2 regions of the Vibrio sp. 970 genome follow, and region 1 is predicted to be linked to the other one. Evidence: predicted binding sites of a transcription regulator. Region 1 holds the regulator's gene; the other holds the start of a gene.

Region 1 (5,019 bases):
AATGGGTGGTAATAACCCGATGGTGATCTCTGATAAATATGGTGATTTGGATGCCACGGTTTACACCATCATCCAGTCAGCGTTTATCAGTGCTGGGCAGCGTTGTACGTGTGCTCGTCGTTTGTATGTGCCATTGGGTGAAAAAGGCGATGCGCTTATCACCAAACTCGTTGAAGCGACACGCAATATTCGCGTAGACCAACCATTTGCAGAACCTGCGCCATTTATGGGACCGCAAATTTCGGTCGCGGCAGCCAAGTTTATTCTTGATGCACAAGCTAATCTACAGTCTCTTGGCGGTGAAAGCTTGATTGAAGCGAAAGCAGGAGAGGCGGCGTTTGTTTCTCCAGGCATCATTGATGTAACGAACATTGCTGAGTTACCAGATGAAGAGTACTTCGGCCCACTTCTGCAAGTGGTGCGCTACGAAGGATTAGACAAAGCCGTGGCGCTAGCAAACGATACGCGCTTTGGCTTATCTGCTGGTTTGGTTTCAACCGACGACCAAGAATGGGAATACTTCGTTGACCACATTCGTGCAGGAATCGTGAACCGTAACCGCCAGCTTACTGGGGCAAGCGGTGATGCGCCATTTGGTGGTCCGGGGGCGTCGGGTAACTTGCGCCCAAGCGCTTACTACGCAGCAGATTACTGTGCGTACCCAATGGCATCAATGGAAGGTCAAGAGACTGTCTTGCCTGCAACATTGAGTCCAGGTGTAGCGCTATAAGTTTTAATAATAGAGTCGCAACTATGCATTGCGGCTCACCTTGCCGGCGCATCATTTAGGTATGGGTTGTAGTGATCGTTGGCAGAACACGAAAAGTGAGCAAAGACTCGGAAAAGCGTGTTGACTGACTGGCATTTACCGTCACAGGTTGATGGTTGCTCGTTCATTATTCTGGACAACTTTTGTTGTGAACGAGCAGCCAACTTCCGCTTACCTTTAAACTCTACATCTCGTAACAAGGAGTCGTTATGACGCCCGATGTGTTATTTGAATCGCTATGGCAAGATTACATTCAACGTCTTTGCCCTTCGGCTGCTAAAGTGCATCAGCTGCTTCAAGAAGATGAGCCTCTGATGAATGATCATATAGCTTTACGTACCTTCAATATCGCGCCTCTTGGTATTGAAACTCTAGCTAAGCCATTTGTAGCTATTGGTTACAAGGCGTGTGGTGATTACATTTTCGAAAGCAAAAAGCTGGTTGCTAAGCACTATGAGCACCCAGATCCGAAGCAACCTAAAGTATTTATTAGTGAGCTAAAAGTTGAAGAGTGCTCGCCTGAGCTACAAGAGATTGTGAAAAATTTGGTGGCACAAGTCGATGCTGACAAGCTGAACGATAGCGCATTCTTACATGGTGGACGCTTGTGGGATTTAAGCTTTGCTGATTACCAAACGTTGGCTAAAGAAAGTGAGTACGCATCTTGGCTTGCGGCGCATGGTTACGGAGCAAACCACTTCACGGTGAGCGTTAACCAACTCAATGAATATGAAGAAGTGAAGCAGGTAAACGATCATCTGCGTACCGCTGGGTTTACCATTAATGAAAATGGTGGTGAAGTGAAGGGCACTCCTGAGGTGTTGCTAGAGCAGTCATCGACCATGGCTGATAAAGTAGCGGTTCGTTTTAGCGAAGGCACTGAAATTATCCCTGGCGGGTTTTATGAATTTGCTAAGCGCTATCCGATGGAAAATGGTGATTTGTACCCAGGTTTCGTGGCCGCTTCAGCTGACAAAATCTTTGAAAGTACGAATGGCTAAGTTTTAGGGTTAACCTGTTAAGCTTACTCATTAGTGTTCGCTGCACCCTATCTCATTTGGTCATGAGCAAATAAAAAGCCACCAATGTTGCCATTGGTGGCTTTTATAATTTTGTTCGTGTCACTCTAGTTTGAGATTAACGAGTACCGTAAACCACGATGGTTTTACCGTGAGCAGAGATTAGGTTCTGCTCTTCTAGCATCTTCAAAATACGACCTACTGTCTCACGAGAACAGCCAACAATTTGACCGATTTCTTGACGAGTGATCTTGATTTGCATGCCGTCTGGGTGAGTCATTGCGTCTGGTTGTTTTGCAAGGTTCAGAAGCGTCTGAGCGATACGACCAGTTACGTCTAGGAACGCCAGGTCACCCACTTTTTGGCTAGTTACTTGAAGACGACGAGCCATCTGCGCAGAAAGACGCATTAGGATGTCTGGGTTTACTTGGATAAGCTGACGGAACTTCTTGAAAGAAATTTCAGCAACTTCACAAGGAGATTTAGCACGAACCCAAGCTGTGCGCTCTTGGTCTTCCTCGAATAGACCAAGTTCACCAATAAAGTCTCCTTGGTTTAGGTAAGAAAGGATCATCTCCTTACCTTCTTCGTCTTTGATAAGAACCGCAACAGAACCTTTAACGATGTAGTACAAAGTTTCTGCCTTTTCGCCCGCGTGAATTAGCGTGCTCTTTGAAGGGTACTTATGAATATGACAGTGTGAAAGAAACCACTCTAATGTTGGGTCGGTTTGAGGTTTACCTAGAACCATAATATCTCACTTCCTCTGCAGGGTACGCTTGCGCTATCCATATTTTAGCTAAGCCTGAATTAGGCCTACTAGAATAAGAGCACTTTTTATATGCTGCAAGCTCTCTTGTGTTTCGGTAAGAAATAGTATCCTTTTTCGAAAACGATTTCTTGATTTTAATCGTGCCATGATTGAGATTTTGTAAGCAAAACTGTGCACATGATCACGGTATGAAAAGTAAACATCTTCGCAGGCAGGTTTTTAGCCAATTTTCCCTGTTTCGATGAGCTGTTGTAGGATAGGCCGAACTATGAGCTCCATTGCAAAGCTCATCTTACCGCCGGGTACGACAATCGTGTTGTGGCGTGACATGAATGAGCCATCAATCATGGCCAGCAGATATGGGAAGTCGACATTCTTGATACCGCGTAGGCGAATCACCACAAAACTCTCATCCAAACTAGGGATGCCTTTTGCATTAAGTGGGTTGGAAGTATCAACGGTCGGTACGCGCTGGAAGTTGATGTGAGTACGAGAAAACTGAGGAGTGATATAGTTGAGGTAATCGTCCATGGATCGCACGATTGAGTCCATTACCGCTTCACGCGAATGGCCGCGATCGCGAGTGTCGCGTACGAATTTTTGTATCCACTCTAAGTTCACAATCGGCACCATGCCAATTAAGAAATCCACATGTTGAGCAACATTAACATCACCATCCACCACGCCACCATGTAACCCTTCATAAAACAGCACGTCGCTGTTTTCGGGTAAGTCTTGCCACGGTGTAAACGTGCCTGGCATTTGATTGTAGGGAACCGCTTCGTCAAACGTGTGCAGATAACGGCGCACGCTGCCAGTGCCATCATGCCCGAACTTACGGAAAAACTCTTCTAGTCCCGGGAAGTCATTAGCTTGTGGGCCAAAGTAGCTAATGTGTCGACCTTGCTCGCGGGCTTTGCGAATTTCGATGTCCATTTCTGGGCGAGTAAAGCGATGGAAGCTATCGCCTTCAACCCATGCGGGTTTAACGTTCATCATATTGAACATTTTACGGAAGGCTTCAGATGTAGTGGTCGTGCCGGCACCGGACGAACCAGTAACCGCAATAATTGGGTGTTTAGCTGACATGACAAACCTTGTCGAAAATTACTTACCTGTAATGTGCAGTAGAGTTACTACTGCACGGTCGATATCCCACTATAGCACGTAACAATACCTTGTCATCGAGTGGGATACGGTAAAATGTGAAGGGTCTAAAATTTTGTTTTATGTTGAATATCGACGGTTTCGTGTAGCTCAGAGAACACGATAACCGCTTCACCTTTTTCCAATTGAGCTTTAACTTGATCAATTTTGTCTTGCAAAGAAACCTCGACGGTTCCGTAATCCGTTCCTTCGCGTAAGACGAATTCACGAATTAAGTTTTCCAATGTTTCCGGCGCAATGTCTTGCCATGGAATGATCATAAATACCTCTAACTTTTATGATGAGCGGCTAGTTTACTGCGTTCGTTGCTTGGATACAGCAGAAAGGTAATCTGCGGCGATACTTTCGTAATACGCGGGCAGCGCTTCCTCCAACCAAAACTTAGGTTTTAACGCCGTTCCTGTCAGGAAGCCAACATGGCCACCGTGTTCAAAGAGACGGTAATCAATGTTATCTGGCAGAACAAACTTCGGGATCACATCGTCGGTCATGAACGGATCGTCTTTGGCATGGATGATCAGTGTGGGTAGCGTGATTTGCTGTAGTTTACTTAAGCCAGAGCATTGGTCGTAATAATCTTGTGCGTCTTTGAAGCCATGCAATGGTGCCGTAATCAAATCATCGAATTCATACAATCGTGTGACACGTTTTATTGAGTTGTAGGACAGCGCAAGCTCGCCATGCAGTAGATGATGCTTTTGTAACGCGTTACGTTTCAGTGAAGAAAGCAGATAACGGCGATACACTTTTGAAAAGCCTTGTTCTATACGGTTTGCACACGCCGCTAGGTCTAAAGGCGCTGAGATAATAGTCGCTGCATTCAAAATAGGGTGGTCTTTATATTGGGCTAAATAATTCGCCAACATGTTACCGCCAAGAGAAATACCAACTGCAACTTTGGGATTATCAGGAAAACGTTGTTCAAGGTGCTCTAGGAAGTAACGAGCATCCGTCACTTCACCCGAGTGGTAAGCTCGTGCTTTTTTGTTTGGTTTACCGCTGCAGCCACGAAAATGCATCATCACCGACAGCCATCCAGATTGAGCAAATGCATTCATTAACCCATTGGCATAAGGGCTATAGAAGCACCCCTCTAATCCATGAAATAAAACAAAAATCGGCTTTTTTTGTGCAGGCTCTTGGGTTGGGTCCTCGCTCCACGCGAGATCGAGAAAGTCGCCATCGGATGTATCGAGGGTTTGCCAAATCGGCGTAAATAACGCTTTTTTGCGAATAAAACGCGGCAAAAGCGTTTGGAGATGCGGGTTTTTGATCCCGGCGGCTGCGAAAAA
Region 2 (5,019 bases), on a different contig from region 1:
GGCTTCTTGGCGCTTGATTATCCCAACCAGACAGGTCAACGAACTTAGCGTTAATACCCATATTTTTTAGTTTTAGTGCTGTGTTGTAAGCACTATGTGCCTCACCGATAGACGAGAGAAACTCTCGAATTTGAGGCAAGTACTGGCGCAACGAAAATTGACCGTACTGACAGGTTTCTAAAATATTCGCGATACAGTTTTTCGCTTCAGCAATGCGGGAGCGAATGAATTTATCCGCACGGATACGATTCATTGGGTCCGCAAAAATATTTTCATTGGTCAGCAACATACGGCTTTCAACGTACGCTAACGCTTCTTCCCATTTGTCGTCGCGTTTCGCGATAAGCTGATAAACGCCTGGTTTACTGGTTTTTTTACACTCAAGCAGCGCATCGGTCATACCACCGTATGCAGATACGACAAAAATACGATTGTATGGTGTTTTGGGACGAAGAATAATATTGTCGAGAACAGCATCAAATGCTGTCATTGATGTACCGCCGATTTTTTCTACGGTAAATGTCATGATAAGCCTTTTTTTTGATTGGTAACTTTAAAAAGAAAAAAGAAGAGATAGTTAAGTGTGGGGTGGCAAAGCACCCCACCATCATCTTTTAGTCAACGAGAGGATAAACACCGTTTTCATCGTGCACTTCAGCGCCAGTAATCGGTGGGTTAAACACACACGCCATTACCATTTCTTTATTCTTATAAGCTCTCAAGTAGTGCTCATCGTGTTTATCAAGGATGTATAATGTACCTGGTTTAATTGGGTACGTTTCTCCACCTACAACTTCAATCTCACCTTCACCACTCATACAAAACACCGATTCAAGGTGGTTTTGATAGTGAATATGAGTTTCTGTATCTTCATAAATCGTTGTGATGTGGAAAGAGAAACCCATGTTGTCGTCTTTCAACAACATGCGGACACTTTCCCAGTTATCTGAAACAACACGTCGTTCGCTGTTGCGGCATTCATCTAGAGTTCTGACGATCATAATTAAAATCCTTATTAAGATGCTTGTTTGAAATGTTTCGCAGCGATAGTCTCTACTGCATTTTCAAAGATGCTTAGTCCTTGATCTAGCTCTGATTCGCTGATAGTTAGTGGACAGAAGAACTTCACAACTTCATCGTCTGGACCCGCTGTCTCTATCACCATTCCATTCTCGAAACAGTTTTTCGCAATTTCAGATGCCATGTCACCATTGATACATTCAATACCAACCATCATGCCGCGGCCTTTTTTCTGCACAAACATTTGTGGAAAGCGACGAACACAACGGTCAATAACAGCACTTACCTTGTCTGAACACTGCTTGATGTGTGTTTCAAAATCATCGTTTGCCCAGTAAATTTCTAGTGCTTTTGCAGCAGTAATAAAGGCGTGATTATTGCCACGGAACGTACCGTTATGCTCGCCTGGCTTCCACTGGTCAAGCTCAGGCTTAAGTAATACGACAGCCATCGGCAAACCGTAACCACCGATCGACTTCGATAGCGTCACGATATCCGGTTGGATACCAGACGGCTCGAAACTAAAGAAAGTACCGGTACGTCCACAACCTGCTTGAATGTCATCGACAATCACAAGAATGTCATTGGCTTTACAGATTTTGCTCAAACGTTGTAACCACTCGTTTGAAGCAGCATTTAAACCACCTTCACCCTGCACAGTTTCAAGAAGTACAGCGGCTGGTTTATCCATACCTGCAGAGTTATCATTTAGCATGGTTTCGAACAGCGCGAGACCATCTACGCCAGCGTAACCTTCAAATGGAATACGAGTGACGTTACTTAGGCTAGAACCGTTACCTTGTCTGTGATGCTGGTTACCCGTTGCAGCCAGTGCGCCAGCAGTACAACCATGGAAACCGTTAGTAAACGCAACGACGCTGTCGCGGCCTTTTACTTTTTTAGCCAGCTTCAATGCCGCCTCAACAGCATTAGTGCCTGTTGGGCCCGTAAACTGAACCTTGTAATCCAAGTTTCTTGGTTTAAGGATGTAAGTATCCAACGCTTCCAGAAACGATGCTTTCGCTTCTGAGTGCATATCCAAACCGTGAGTAATACCGTCCATTTCAATGTACTCAAGCAACGCTTGTTTTAGTACTGGATTGTTATGGCCATAATTTAGAGATCCCGCTCCAGCAAGGAAGTCTAAGTATCGTTCACCTTGTTCTGTTTCTAGCCAGCAGCCTTTCGCTTTACGAAAAACGACCGGGAAATTGTTTGAATATGAGCGTACGTTGGATTCCTGCTTTTTGAAAATATCCATGATGAGACCGTTTTTAATTCCTATTGTTTGAGGATTATTTGAGAGGAATGCGATACAAATATTCTGTATCGTGTTTGCCTTTAAAGTGGGCTTCTTCATCCAAAAATGTGCTTACTTGGCCAGAATTGCCGTTCATCGCATCTAACTTTTTGAACAGTGCCCAAGAGGCTTTATTATCTTCCGTGATGGTAGTTTCTACCGATTTAACACCGCCTAATTCCTCTCGGGTGAGAAGTTCTTTCAACATGCGGAATGCTAAACCATGACCTCTAAAGCGAGGTGAGACTGCAACTTGCCAGACAAATAAAACGTCTTGCTCGTCTGGTTTCTGATAACCGGAAATGAAACCTGCGATTTCGCCTTTTTGCTCAACCAAAATACTGGTTTTGCTGAAATGCGTAGACTGTAGGAAATTGCAATAAGATGAGTTCATGTCCAATGGAGGACAGTCTGCAATCAAGCTGTAAATGTCGTCACCATCAGAGATTTTAGGCTCACGAAAAATCCATTTTTTACTTGAGTCTTCTCCAATCTCTGGATAAAGGACCCAAGGTGCTGATGTGATCATGTGAAAATACATATCCTTTGAGGTCTAATTAAATTTCCTTTTTATTATGGGCATCCCTCGCGACTAAAAATCAAATAATCCGCCTTTTTATCGGTATTTTTGTGACATATATCACAAAAACAAGCCTATTAACCAAAAGTTAAAATAGTTCGAGGTCTAATTTATTAAATAGTCACCTAAATGCGCAGTACAAAAAACAACCAGAATAAGACCATTTTCCATGCTGTTCATTTCTCAGAGAAAAATAGAAATCCAAAAAAAAGCGGCATGCTTTCGCATACCGCTTTTATCAATAATTTAACTGCTGATACTAGTTATTTTGATTTCTTAGAAACCGCCTTTGGACGAGGTTCATCCATCAAACCTTTTATCAAAGATACCGTTGCAACAAGCAAAACAATAGTAAATGGTAAACCAGTCGTCACCGCCATTGCTTGAGCAGCAGCTAGACCACCACCCAACATCAATGCAATCGCAACCAAACCTTCAAACGTACACCAGAACACGCGTTGTGGCGTTGGTGCATCGACCTTACCGCCCGCAGCAATAGTATCAATAACCAGTGATCCTGAGTCAGAAGAGGTAATGAAGAACACCACGACTAAGATAATGCCGACAAAAGATGTTATCTCAGCCAATGGCATAACATCTAACATGGCAAAAAGTTTTAAAGGCAGTTCTGCGTTAAACACCGCCTCGTAGCCATCATTAACGTATTGGCTAATTGCGTTACCGCCAAAAGCCGTCATCCATAACACACAAACTGAAGATGGGATAAGAATAACGCAAATAATAAACTCACGAACTGAACGACCGCGAGACACACGTGCGATGAACATACCCACAAATGGTGACCAAGAAATCCACCACGCCCAGTAAAACGCCGTCCAGCCTTGAGAGTAATTCACATCCTCTCGTCCAAATGGCATAGATAAGGCAGGGATATTAGCCACATAGGAAACGATGTTCTCGAAGAAACCAGTTAAAATCGCAATCGTCGGGCCAACAACAATAACAAATAGCAATAGCAGTGCTGCAAGACCCATATTGATTTCAGATAAGATTTTCACGCCCTTATCGAGTCCAGCCACAACAGAGATTAAAGCGAGCGCAGTAATACCAATAATCAATATAACCTGCGTCGTATTGGTCATTGGGACATCAAACAGGAAGTTCAAACCCGTTGCGGCTTGAGATGCACCGTAGCCTAGCGATGTTGCTAAACCAAAAACCGTCGCTACCACTGCAAGAATATCGATAATATGACCAGTCCAACCCCATACACGCTCACCAAACAAAGGGTAAAAAATTGAGCGCATGGTGAGTGGCAAACCTTTGTTAAATGAAAAGATAGCCAGCCCAAGAGCCAAGAGCGCGTATATTGACCACGGATGAAGTGCCCAGTGGTAAATCGTCGCAGCCATCCCTAATGCCGAAGCTGCAGTTGCATCGCCCTCTGCACCACCTAGCGGTGCCCAGTCAGTACGTACACCATTCTCAACGCTCACGCCACCAATCGCAGAACTAAAATGGGACATCGGTTCTGATACACCGAAGAACACGAGACCAATGCCCATACCTGCAGCAAATAGCATTGCCAACCATCCGGCATAGGAGTAATCCGGTGTTGCTTCAGTACCACCGATTCGCACACGGCCCAATGGTGTGAAGATCAATCCGACACAGACAATGACAAAAATATTACCTGAAGCGAGAAAAAACCAGTCTAAATTGTGTAACAAACCCGCTCGTAGGTCTGCAAAAAACGGCTCTACCTGTTCTCGGAATAATAGTGTTATCACAACAAACATGACGATTGCTAAGCCAGAAATTGCAAAAACACGGTTGTGAATATCAAGGCCAAATGGGCCTACCTTTAGCGCAACGTTATCCTGACCAATTTGATAGTCAGTATCTATTGCGTTTACTTTTCCATCGGGGCGTTGAATGCCACCGTTATTATCGGTGCTCACGGATAATCTCCTTAAAAATACGTGACCAAGTTTAAATTACTTTCGTCGGAGTTCGAGTAATGAAACGTCTTCATCACTACCAAGCACATGTTCATAAAACATTGTTCTTATAAGCGGTTACTCAATCCGCCATCATAATCTTAAAGCCCCCTATCTCTCATTGCATTTTATTGTTTTCACCATAAATAACGCCTATT

The links. The regulator CRP, encoded in region 1, controls carbon source genes, mostly activating them, when cyclic AMP is high. The targets are predictions, from matches to a motif close to TGTGANNNNNNTCACA.
Region 2: ectA (diaminobutyrate acetyltransferase) is a predicted target of CRP. The motif match lies at 2,950-2,965, and genes of this name have one in related genera.

The regions. Positions count from the first base shown of each region.
Region 1 is NZ_JAWOTW010000025.1:29,229-34,247, forward strand. Features, by position in the region: gene astD (succinylglutamate-semialdehyde dehydrogenase) at 1-730, shown strand, start outside; gene R7Q11_RS23085 (DUF1338 domain-containing protein) at 979-1,770, shown strand; gene crp (cAMP-activated global transcriptional regulator CRP) at 1,907-2,539, opposite strand; gene R7Q11_RS23095 (phosphoribulokinase) at 2,780-3,649, opposite strand; gene R7Q11_RS23100 (YheU family protein) at 3,775-3,987, opposite strand; gene R7Q11_RS23105 (hydrolase) at 4,021-5,019, opposite strand, start outside.
Region 2 is NZ_JAWOTW010000015.1:13,995-19,013, forward strand. Features, by position in the region: gene R7Q11_RS19250 (aspartate kinase) at 1-526, opposite strand, end outside; gene R7Q11_RS19255 (ectoine synthase) at 615-1,001, opposite strand; gene ectB (diaminobutyrate--2-oxoglutarate transaminase) at 1,016-2,281, opposite strand; gene ectA (diaminobutyrate acetyltransferase) at 2,316-2,849, opposite strand; gene R7Q11_RS19270 (BCCT family transporter) at 3,164-4,822, opposite strand; gene R7Q11_RS19275 (3'-5' exonuclease) at 5,015-5,019, opposite strand, start outside.